DNA from 2 places in the Terrabacter sp. NPDC000476 genome. Region 2 is predicted to be linked to the other one. Evidence: riboswitches for the same ligand, from Rfam matches in the RefSeq annotation. Region 2 holds a riboswitch; the other holds the start of a gene.
The links. Region 2 has a riboswitch for cyclic di-AMP ahead of ABT295_RS17790 (glycosyl hydrolase). Riboswitches for the same ligand answer to the same signal wherever they lie in the genome.

Region 1 (4,731 bases), on a different contig from region 2:
GACGAAACGCTGGGGGAGGTCCCAGCGGCCGATGCGGATGCTCTCGAAGGCCGTGGACACTGGCCTGCTCCTCACTGTCGCGGACGACGGTCGTGCGGGGTGGTCACTCACGTGATGGGGCCCACCGGACTGGTAGAGCCTTCAACCACCTACCCGAAAGACAAGTCCGACCCGTCGCCGCGCATTCCTCGGGGCCCGTGTGGTGCGCGCCACGCCGCCGTATGCCGGGTGCCTGGGACCGCGTCCGCGTGCGCCCGGGTGGGTCCCGCCGCACCGGGGCACGACGAAGGGGAGGACGCCGGTGGCATCCTCCCCTTCGTGGAACGCGTGAGACCGGTCAGGACGCGCGGGACCGCGTCAGACCGTGCGGGTCACGGTGCGTAGATGTAGCGCATGCCGCCCTGGTCGGTCAGCGTGCGGGTGTTGTAGTTGTACGGGCCGGCGAGGGCGTTCATCTCGACGATGGTCACCTCGTTGCCGTTGACGGCGGTCACCCAGCCGACGTGGCCCACGCTCGAGGAGCCGTGGACGCCGGGCTGCATGACGAGGATCGAGCGCGCGCGCGGCGTGCCGCTCACGGTGTAGCCGGCGCTCGCGGCGCCCGAGGCCCAGGCCATGGCGTTGCCGGTCCAGCCGCCGGGGTAGTAGCCCTCGGACTGGTACCACTTGTTGAGGGCGCCCCACGTGCACTGGCCACGGGTGGCCCAGTTGCGCGAGGAGTGCGAGCCCGAGGAGGCGCTCGGCGTGTAGTCGTTGCTGCTCGACTTCGACGACGACGTGCTCTGCGTCAGGCTGCGACGCGTCAGGTCGCGCGAGGCGCGCTGGGCGGCCTTGCGCTCGGCAGCGGCCTTCTTGGCGGCCTTCTCAGCCTTGGCGGCCGCGCGCTGCTCCTTGACCTGCACGTCCTCGATCACGCGCACCTTGGTGGGCGTGCGCTTGGCGATCGCCTGCTGCACGGCCGGCGCGAAGCCGATCTTCGACAGGGCGCTCGGCGCGGTGGTCGTGCTGGCGGCCGCGGTGGCCGGGCCGACCGCGGCCGGGGCTGCCTCGACGCCGGCGGCGGCGACCGCGCCGTTGGCCGCCGAGACGGTGTCGGCGCTCGCGGGGTTCGCGAAGGTGGCGACGAGCCCACCGGTCGCGGCGACGACGGCCGCGCCCTTCATGGCCGGCTGGGCCGACTCGCGGGCGAGGAGCTTGAGTTCGTTGAGGGGATTGTGACGGCCCGGCGCCCGGTGGCGCCCGCGGGTGGTCTCGTGGTTCACGGGTTCTACCTCTCCGCGCCTACGAAGTTAGCTGTCGGGTTCGGGCGGAAAGGTGCCCGGTCCGTGGCCGGGGAGCGAGCGAGTCGCGACCCGGTGGAAAGACTTCACCCCAAGGACGTCCGAAGTCGTTGCGCCGGACGCCCGGAGAAACGTGTGGTTCCTCCGCTCCTGTCACAAGGTCTGTGCTCTCCCGGAAGGCGGTGACAGGACTAGGCGGTCCGCCTCACGAGAGTCCGACCGGTGGCCGGACTCCCGGAACTGTAGACGAATCAACTGGCAAAAGTCACGCCAAGGTAACGGTGTCGCGCCGTGCTCAGCCGTGAATGTCGGCTTTGAGGCACTTGACCAGCCCTTTACCGTTGCCAGGGCCGGTCTGGATTGAGACGCACGTCACAGCGTCCGCTGCGTCCACGGCGTGGGACGGCGCGTCAGGCGCCCGAGGTGAGGTGGCCGAAGACGACGACGTTGTCGCGGTACTCGTTGCGCGCGTCGGTCGGGCCGCCGCACGTGACGAGCCGGATCTCCGAACGCGTGAAGTCGCCCTTGTAGACGGCCTCCGTCGGGAAGCTCGACTTGCGGTAGCTCTGCACCCGGTCGACCGTGAAGGTCAGGTGCGTGCCGTCCTTGCGCGACACCTTGACGACGTCGCCGACCTCGACCTTGCGGAGCTCGGCGAAGATGCCGGGAACGCCCGACGGGGTGTCGACGTGGGCCGCGACGACCGCCGGCCCGAGCTGGCCCGGGGTGGGTCCGCCGTCGTAGAGCCCGACCTCCTGGGCGGTCCCGGGCACCGAGATGGTCCCGTCGCCCTGCACGTGCAACGGCACGAAGTCGCTCGAGCGCACCCCGATCGACGGGATCTCGATCGAGGTGAGGGCGGACGCCTCGAGGAAGGGCCCGATGCCGGTCCCGTCCGCCGGTGTCCCGCCCGCCGGTGTCCCGCCCTGACCGGGGGACGCCGACGGGCCGGAGGTCTGCGTGCCCGGCGTGCGGGTCGTGCTCTCGGTCGTCGGAGTGCTCTGGGCCGTCGGAGTGCTCTGGGTCGGGCCCGTCGTCGTGCTGGCCGTCGGGACGCCGGCCGCCGCGGGCTGCGGCGGGCCGGACGTCCCGCGGAGCCCGAGCACCAGCGCGACGACCCCGACGACGAGCAGGATCACGGTCGCTGCGGCCGCCACCCCGGCCGCACCACGGAAGGTGGTGCGGCGGGGCGTCGGTTCGGTGAGCTCAGGCATGGTGGATCCGGCCGATCAGGCGCGCGACCGCGCGCGACGGGCCGCGAAGGCGCCGGAGCCGAGGGCCGCGACGAGCGCGCCGCCACCGACGAGCAGGAGCGCGTCGTTCGTACCGCCGCTCTTCAGGGTGTCGGTCGGCAGGCCGCCACCGGTGTGCATGCCGCCGGCCGGGGCCACGCGCAGGGCGCCGCAGAGGGCCGGGTCGGTGGCCTCGGTGGGCAGCTTCGGGTCGAGGTCGCTCTTGGTGGCGCCGGAGTACTTGCCGTCCTTGTTGTGGTCGACGCCGTGGATGACGACGACGGACTGGCCGGCCGAGATGGCCGTCGCGACGGCGTCGGAGACCTTGATGCTGCCGCGCTGGTAGGTCAGCTTGCCGCCGGGCGCGGTGTCGAAGCGGTCGATCGCGAGGCCCGACTTGGGGCTCGTGTCGCCGGTCTTCGTCAGCGAGACGACGATGTCGCCGTAGGCCGGTCCGCCCTCGGTGGTGTTGAGGTGGCCGTCGCCGTTCTTGTCGTCGGACAGGACCGGGCACTCGTGGCGGGCCTCGGCCCCGAAGTGGATGTGGGCCGCGTGCGGGTTGTCGGGCAGCAGGCCGTTCGCCGCCATCGTCACGGTGATCCGGTTGCCGTCGACCTCGACCATGGCGGTGCCGCTGCCGGCGACGTCGCTGCCCGCGACGGGCTTGAGGTTGGCGCTGACCCAGGCGTCGGCCGCGAAGGCCGGCCCGATGCTGAGGGCCATGGCGGCGCCGGCCGCGAGGGTGGCGCCGGCGATCCGAGTGGTGGTGGTGCGCATCTGTTCTTCCTCCTTGACGAGGAGACAAGAGCCGTCCATCGCTGCTTCAGACGGGGTCGTCGTCGACCGTCTCCGGCGTGGGGTTCGCCGCCGCTGCACGGCTGGATTGGGGTTCCACCGAAAAAAGTTCGCGGTGGCGCACCATCGCGTCGCCGATCGGGCTTCACTGGGAGGTGTCGGGACCACCGGCGTCCCCGTGCACCACCGAGACCGAGGAGCGCCACCGTGCTCGAGAGCTCCCACGCGTTCAGCGGCTTCTCCGTCGACGACGTCGACGCGGCCCGCACCTTCTATGCCGACACGCTCGGCCTCACCGTCACCGAGGCGAACGGCATGCTGACGCTGCACCTCGCGGCCGAGGGCGGCGAGCGGCCCGTGCTCGTCTACCCGAAGCCGAACCACGTCCCGGCGAGCTTCACGATCCTCAACTTCCCCGTCGACGACGTCGCGGCGACCGTCGGCGAGCTGACCGGGCGCGGCGTCGTCTTCGAGCGCTACGAGGGCACGCCGATGGAGACCGATGCGCAGGGCGTGTTCCGCAAGGGTGGGCCGCTCATCGCCTGGTTCACCGACCCGGCAGGCAACGTCCTGTCGGTCATCGAGAGCGCACCCGCCGGCTCGGACGAGGGCTGAGCCCTCAGGAGGCCGCCTCGTCGGCCTCTGCGGCAGCGCGGGCCCGTCGGCGCTCGAGGCACAGCTCGGTGATCTCGCCGATCAGCTCGAGCGGGACCGGCCGGCTGATCGGGAAGCGCACCGTGTCCTTGGACCGGCGGTAGGGCCCGATCGCCTCCTCGAAGTCCTCGTCGCCGGTCGGCACCGGGTAGAGCCCGACGTGGTTCTTCCAGCCTGCGTAGTAGATGAGCGGCTTGCCGTCGAGGGTGAACGAGGCCATCCCGTAGCTGATCTTCTCCCCGGCCTGGGGTGCAACCTCGCGGATGGCGTCCCGTACACCGGCGAGCTGAGTCCGCGTCTCCTCGTCGTAGGAGGCGATGTAGTCATCGACTGACGCGAATCTCGGTGCCAAGCCAGGTCCTCACTTCTGTGTCGGGACCGGTCGCGGGGTCCTTCGACTGTATGGGGCTCACACGGATACAGCAAAAGAAAAACGTTCAATCTTGATTCTTGGTGACAAACCTACGCAAAACAGTGGCGAGAAGGAACAGCTCAGGCCTCCAGCCACCCCTCCCCGGCCAGGACCCGCGCCACGATCCCGTTCGCGGGGCGGTCGAGCAGGGTCGACACGGCGAAGTCGGCGGCCAGCCGCTCGAAGACGTGCCCCCGCCGCAGCATCGCGTGCTTGGCGCCCCTGACGGAGACGAAGCCGATCCGGGCCGTGCGGGCGAGGTCGCGCGCGACCGCGGCGGCGTGCGCCGGCGGTGCCACGCGGTCCTCGTCACCGTGGACGACGAGCACGTCGCGCCCGGTGAGGTCGATGCGGCCCT
Region 2 (4,731 bases):
GACCTGGGACTGGTGCGCCACGGCGTGCGACTTCCCTGGCGCCTGCTCGGCGGCCGGGTCGGGCTCGGCGCCGACGCGGCCGGCGGCCGCACGGCCGACCCGTCGACCCCGGCCGGGGCGCCCTGCGTCACGATCGAGGTGGCGGACGGCGACGTCGCGCTCGCGCCGCTGGTCGACAGCGGACGCCTCGTGCTCACCGACGCGACGTGCCTGCCGCTGGCCGAGCTGGAGCGGCCCGAGCTGGGTCGTGCCGAGCCGGGTCGCGGCGGGGACGTCGACGGCGGTGGGCGGCTGACGGTGCGCGGTGAGCTCGTGACCGACCCGACGGCACCGACCGCGACGGCCGCCGACTGGCTGCGTCCCGGCGCAACTCTCGTGGTGGCCCAGCGGCCGCCGCTCGCCGACGAGGTGACCGGGCCGGTCGTCGTGCTCGCGCCGAGCTCGCCGACGCCCCAAGGCATCCCGGCCGCCGTGCTGAGGGCGGCGCTCCTCGCGACGAGCGCGACCCACCCCGACGTCACGGTCGTCGACGCCCCGATCTGGTGGCGCGACGCCGACAGCGACGCCGCCCTCGTCGCGGCCGTGGCACGCTCTGCCGGCGCACCGGTCCGCGTGCTCGCCCACACCGACCGGGCGTGGCTCGAGGCCGGGGCCGCGCTCGACCGCGGGCTCGAACCCGTGGGCCTCGACCCAGCCGTCCGCACCGTGCTGCACCGGTGGCGCCCGCCGCGCACCCGGCGCGGCGTCGTCGTCCTGCTCACGGGCCTCTCCGGGTCGGGCAAGTCGACGCTCGCCTCCGCCCTCGTCCAGCGCATCGAGAGCGAGGGCGTGCGCAGCGTCAGCCTCCTCGACGGCGACCTCGTGCGCCGGCTGCTGTCGTCCGGGCTCGGCTTCGACCGCGCCGGGCGTGACGCCAACGTGCTGCGCATCGGTTTCGTGGCCGCCGAGGTGGCCCGGCACGGCGGGATGGCCGTCTGCGCGCCCATCGCACCGTTCGCGCAGACCCGCGCCGAGGTCCGCCGGATGGTCTGCGAGGTCGGCGACTTCGTCCTCGTGCACGTCGCCACCCCGCTCGAGGTCTGCGAGCAGCGCGACCGCAAGGGCCTCTACGCCCAGGCCCGGGCCGGGTCGCTGCCGGAGTTCACCGGCATCTCGTCGCCCTACGAGGCCCCGGTCGACGCCGACCTCGTCGTGGACACGACGGGGAGCACCCTCGAGGAGTCCCTCGAGCAGATCCTCGGGCACCTGCGCGACGGAGGGTGGCTCGCATGACCCTCGACCCGCTGCTCACCATCGCCTCGCTCGGCATCGGCATCATCGTCGGCCTCACCGGCATGGGCGGTGGCGCCCTCATGACGCCGATGCTCGTGCTCTTCTTCGGGGTGCCGCCGCTCACGGCCGTCTCGAGCGACCTCGTCGCGGCCGCGGTGATGAAGCCCGTCGGGTCGATGGTGCACCTGCGGCGCGGCACGGTGAACCTCTCCCTCGTCAAGTGGCTCTGCATCGGGTCGATCCCGAGCGCCTTCGTCGGCGTGCTGATCCTCAACCGCCTCGGCTCCGGCGCCGCCGCGCAGCACTGGCTGCAGGTCGCCCTCGGGGTGGCCCTGCTGCTGGCCTCGGCCGGCCTCATCGTGCGGGCCTACCTGCGCCTGCTCGAGCGGGCGCGCCGCCTCGACGGCCGCGCCGCGCCCCTGCCGCCCGGGCCGCCCACCGTGACGGTCCGCATCTGGCAGACCGTGCTCGTGGGAGCGGTCGGCGGCATCGTCGTCGGCATGACCTCCGTCGGGTCCGGTTCGCTCATCATCATCGCCCTCATGGCGATCTACCCCACCCTCAAGGCGAGCGAGCTCGTCGGGACCGACCTGCTCCAGGCGGTGCCGCTCGTGGCCTCCGCCGCCGTCGGGCACATGCTGCTCGGCGACTTCCACCTCGACCTGACGCTGTCGCTCCTGCTCGGCTCGATCCCCGGCGTCTGGATCGGCGCCCAGCTCTCGGCGCGTGCCCCGGGCGGGCTCGTGCGCCGGGCGCTGGCCTTCGTGCTGCTCGCCTCGGCCCTCAAGCTGCTCGGGGTGCCCAACACGGCCACGGGGATCGTCCTGCTCCTCGCGCTGCTCATCGGGCCCCCGGTGTGGTTCGCCGCCCGGCGCCGCCACGGCCTGCCCGCCTTCTCCGGCCGGCTCGCGCAGCGCTCGAGCGCCGTGCCCGACAGGGCACCCGGGGCCACCTCGGAGGCCGGCACCGGGACCCGGTCGCGCGTCACGGAAGCGGGCGACGCGGCCCTCTGAGACCGCTATGACGGGAAAACGGTGTGATCCGCGTCACATCTGCTCCCAGCCTTCGGGGACCCCGCTCCTGAGCACGGCCGCGTGCTCAGGACGGCCCCTCCCGCCGGTCGCGGGGCGCTGACCGGATCGTCCGGATTGCTGCCATCTGCCCGTTCCCATCGGACCTGTCGTGACCTGTCCCCGTGTGCAGGGGTCCGCTAGGGTTCCGTTCGCCTTCACACACATCGCCTAATCCCGGAGCCCTCGAGGCCTCCCGGGAGCCGGGGACCCACCGTTCCCTCGGGGTGAATCAGGAGCCTGCTCCTGTAGGGCGCCATCCGGCCCGAACCCGTCAGCTAACCCGGTCGGCAGCCTAGGAGACCTGGAGCAGACATGCGCACCACCCCTCGCTTCGCCCTGCCCGCGCGCAGATCCCCCCACCGGTTCACCGTCGCCGCCCTCGGCCTCGCCGCGGCCGGCTCCCTCGTGGCCACCCTCGCCGTGCCGGCGCAGGCCGCCACGGCGACCGCGCTGCCCGGCGGCAAGATCTACGCCGGCGCCGTCGGCGACACGGCCACCCTCGCCAGCAAGACCGGGACGACCGTCGGCGTCCACGGCTACGGCAACTTCGAGGGCAGCGTGCCCACGGGCCGGATGCTGACCGCGAACAGCTCGTCGAACTGGAAGACCGTCGCCGCGGCCAAGCCCGGCACGGCGATCTACAACAACATCGTGCGCTGGGCGACGACGATCAAGTCGCGCGGCAGCCTCACCCTCTTCGCCTACAGCCACGAGCCCGAGCTCACCTCGAAGACCGGCCTCGGCACGGCGACCGACTTCAAGGCGGCCTACGCCCGCGTCGTGACGATCTTCCGCCAGCAGGGCGTCACGAACGCGCGCTTCGTGCTCCAGCTGACCGACTGGTCGTTCCGCACCAGCACGTCCGACCGGATGTATGCCGGCAAGTGGTACCCGGGCGACGCCTACGTCGACGTCATCGGTGCCGACGCCTACAACTGGTACACGTGCGGCGAGGGCCGGGGCAAGTGGGTCGAGCTGAGCACGATCATCAGCCCCCTCCTCGCCTTCGGCAAGGCGCACGGCAAGCTCGTGGCGCTCCCCGAGTTTGGGGTCACGAAGGACTCCCGACGCGCCACGTGGCTCACGAACGCGAAGAACTACCTCATCGCGAACGAGAGCTGGTTCGCGGCCGCGTACTACTTCAACCACCCGCCGACGAACAAGAACAACCTCGACTGCGTGTGGAACCTCAGCACCTCGGCCGAGTACTCCGCTTACGGGTCGCTGCTGAAGAACGTCAACTTCGCCTACTGACGGGCGAATCCGGCTCCGGCCCCGCGCGCTCCCTCCGAGTGCACGGGGCCGGTCGCGTCGTCGGACGCCGACAGGCCCTGCCGCTCGTGCGGCAGGGCCTGTCGGCGGCCGCTCAGAACGTGACGCGGTAGCAGCCCGTGTCGGCGCCCGCGGTGAACTCCAGGCGCCAGCTGCCGCGGTCGCGCACCGGGAGCGCGACGCGGTAGTAGTACCACGTGTCGGCCTGCTCGACCTGGGTCGAGGACACGGTCCGCACGGCCCCGGTCGGCGACGTCGCCTTGAGCCGGACGCCGGGCATCGCGGCACCGTCGGCGGGCACGACGTAGAAGCTGACCTCGGCGCCGTTGACCGCGCCCTTGGCGACGGCGGCCCGGGCCTGCGCGAAGTTGCCGACCGCCAGCGATCCGGAGCGGACGTCCGTCTGCGTGCCCACGGTCGCGCAGGACGACGACGCGCTGCCCGGCAAGCGGTTCAGCACCGAGGTCTGGTCACCGGCCGCAGCCACCCCCGGGCCCGCCACCGGCTTGGTCGGCGCCGGGGTGGCAGGTGCCGTCGGCCTCGTGCCCGGTCGCGTGGCCGGGGCCGACGACGGCGCCGGCTCGGTGGCCGACGCCGCACCGTCCGGCCGCCCGGTCGCGGTCGTGCCAGCGGCCACGGGCGTGCCTGCCGGTGTGGACGACGCCGGGCCGCCGGCTGCGGCCACGGCGTCGCCCGCCGTGCTGCTGCACCCGGTGAGCAGCGCGAGTGCCGCCACCGGGACCAGGGCCGAGGCGACGGCCGACCGACGTGTGACTCGCTGAGCTCTCATGCTGCGTCCCCCCGACGTCTGGTGCTGTTCACGGAGAAGAGGTGCCGGGGAGCGCCCGCCTGGGCGGGCACCCCCCGGCACCGGTGGTCACGACTGCCCGAAGGCGATCGACCACATGACCTCACGGTCGGACTTGTTGACCGTCGTGGCGGTCACCCCGGCGGACGTGCCGCCCGACGTGACGACCGCACCCGGGTCGGCCGTGAGCGACTCGTAGCGGTAGGCACCGCTCGGGTCCTCGAGGTGGTCACGCACGACCATGCCCGAGGGCAGGGTCCACGGCGACACCGCCGACGTCAGGCCGGCCCAGTGCGACACGACCCA

Region 1: another riboswitch for cyclic di-AMP. It lies ahead of ABT295_RS15930 (CHAP domain-containing protein); the one in region 2 lies ahead of ABT295_RS17790 (glycosyl hydrolase).

Annotation. Positions count from the first base shown of each region.
Region 1 covers NZ_JBEPDF010000002.1:750,964-755,694, forward strand. The annotation lists gene ABT295_RS15925 (alkene reductase) at 1-60, opposite strand, end outside; gene ABT295_RS15930 (CHAP domain-containing protein) at 372-1,262, opposite strand; cyclic di-AMP (ydaO/yuaA leader) riboswitch at 1,267-1,459, opposite strand; gene ABT295_RS15935 (sortase domain-containing protein) at 1,691-2,494, opposite strand; gene ABT295_RS15940 (CHRD domain-containing protein) at 2,510-3,289, opposite strand; gene ABT295_RS15945 (VOC family protein) at 3,515-3,922, shown strand; gene ABT295_RS15950 (iron chaperone) at 3,927-4,313, opposite strand; gene ABT295_RS15955 (alpha/beta fold hydrolase) at 4,454-4,731, opposite strand, start outside.
Region 2 covers NZ_JBEPDF010000003.1:384,629-389,359, reverse strand. The annotation lists gene cysC (adenylyl-sulfate kinase) at 1-1,272, shown strand, start outside; gene ABT295_RS17795 (sulfite exporter TauE/SafE family protein) at 1,269-2,285, shown strand; cyclic di-AMP (ydaO/yuaA leader) riboswitch at 2,501-2,651, shown strand; gene ABT295_RS17790 (glycosyl hydrolase) at 2,658-3,599, shown strand; gene ABT295_RS17785 (hypothetical protein) at 3,712-4,032, opposite strand; gene ABT295_RS17780 (hypothetical protein) at 4,025-4,399, shown strand; gene ABT295_RS17775 (PKD domain-containing protein) at 4,495-4,731, opposite strand, start outside.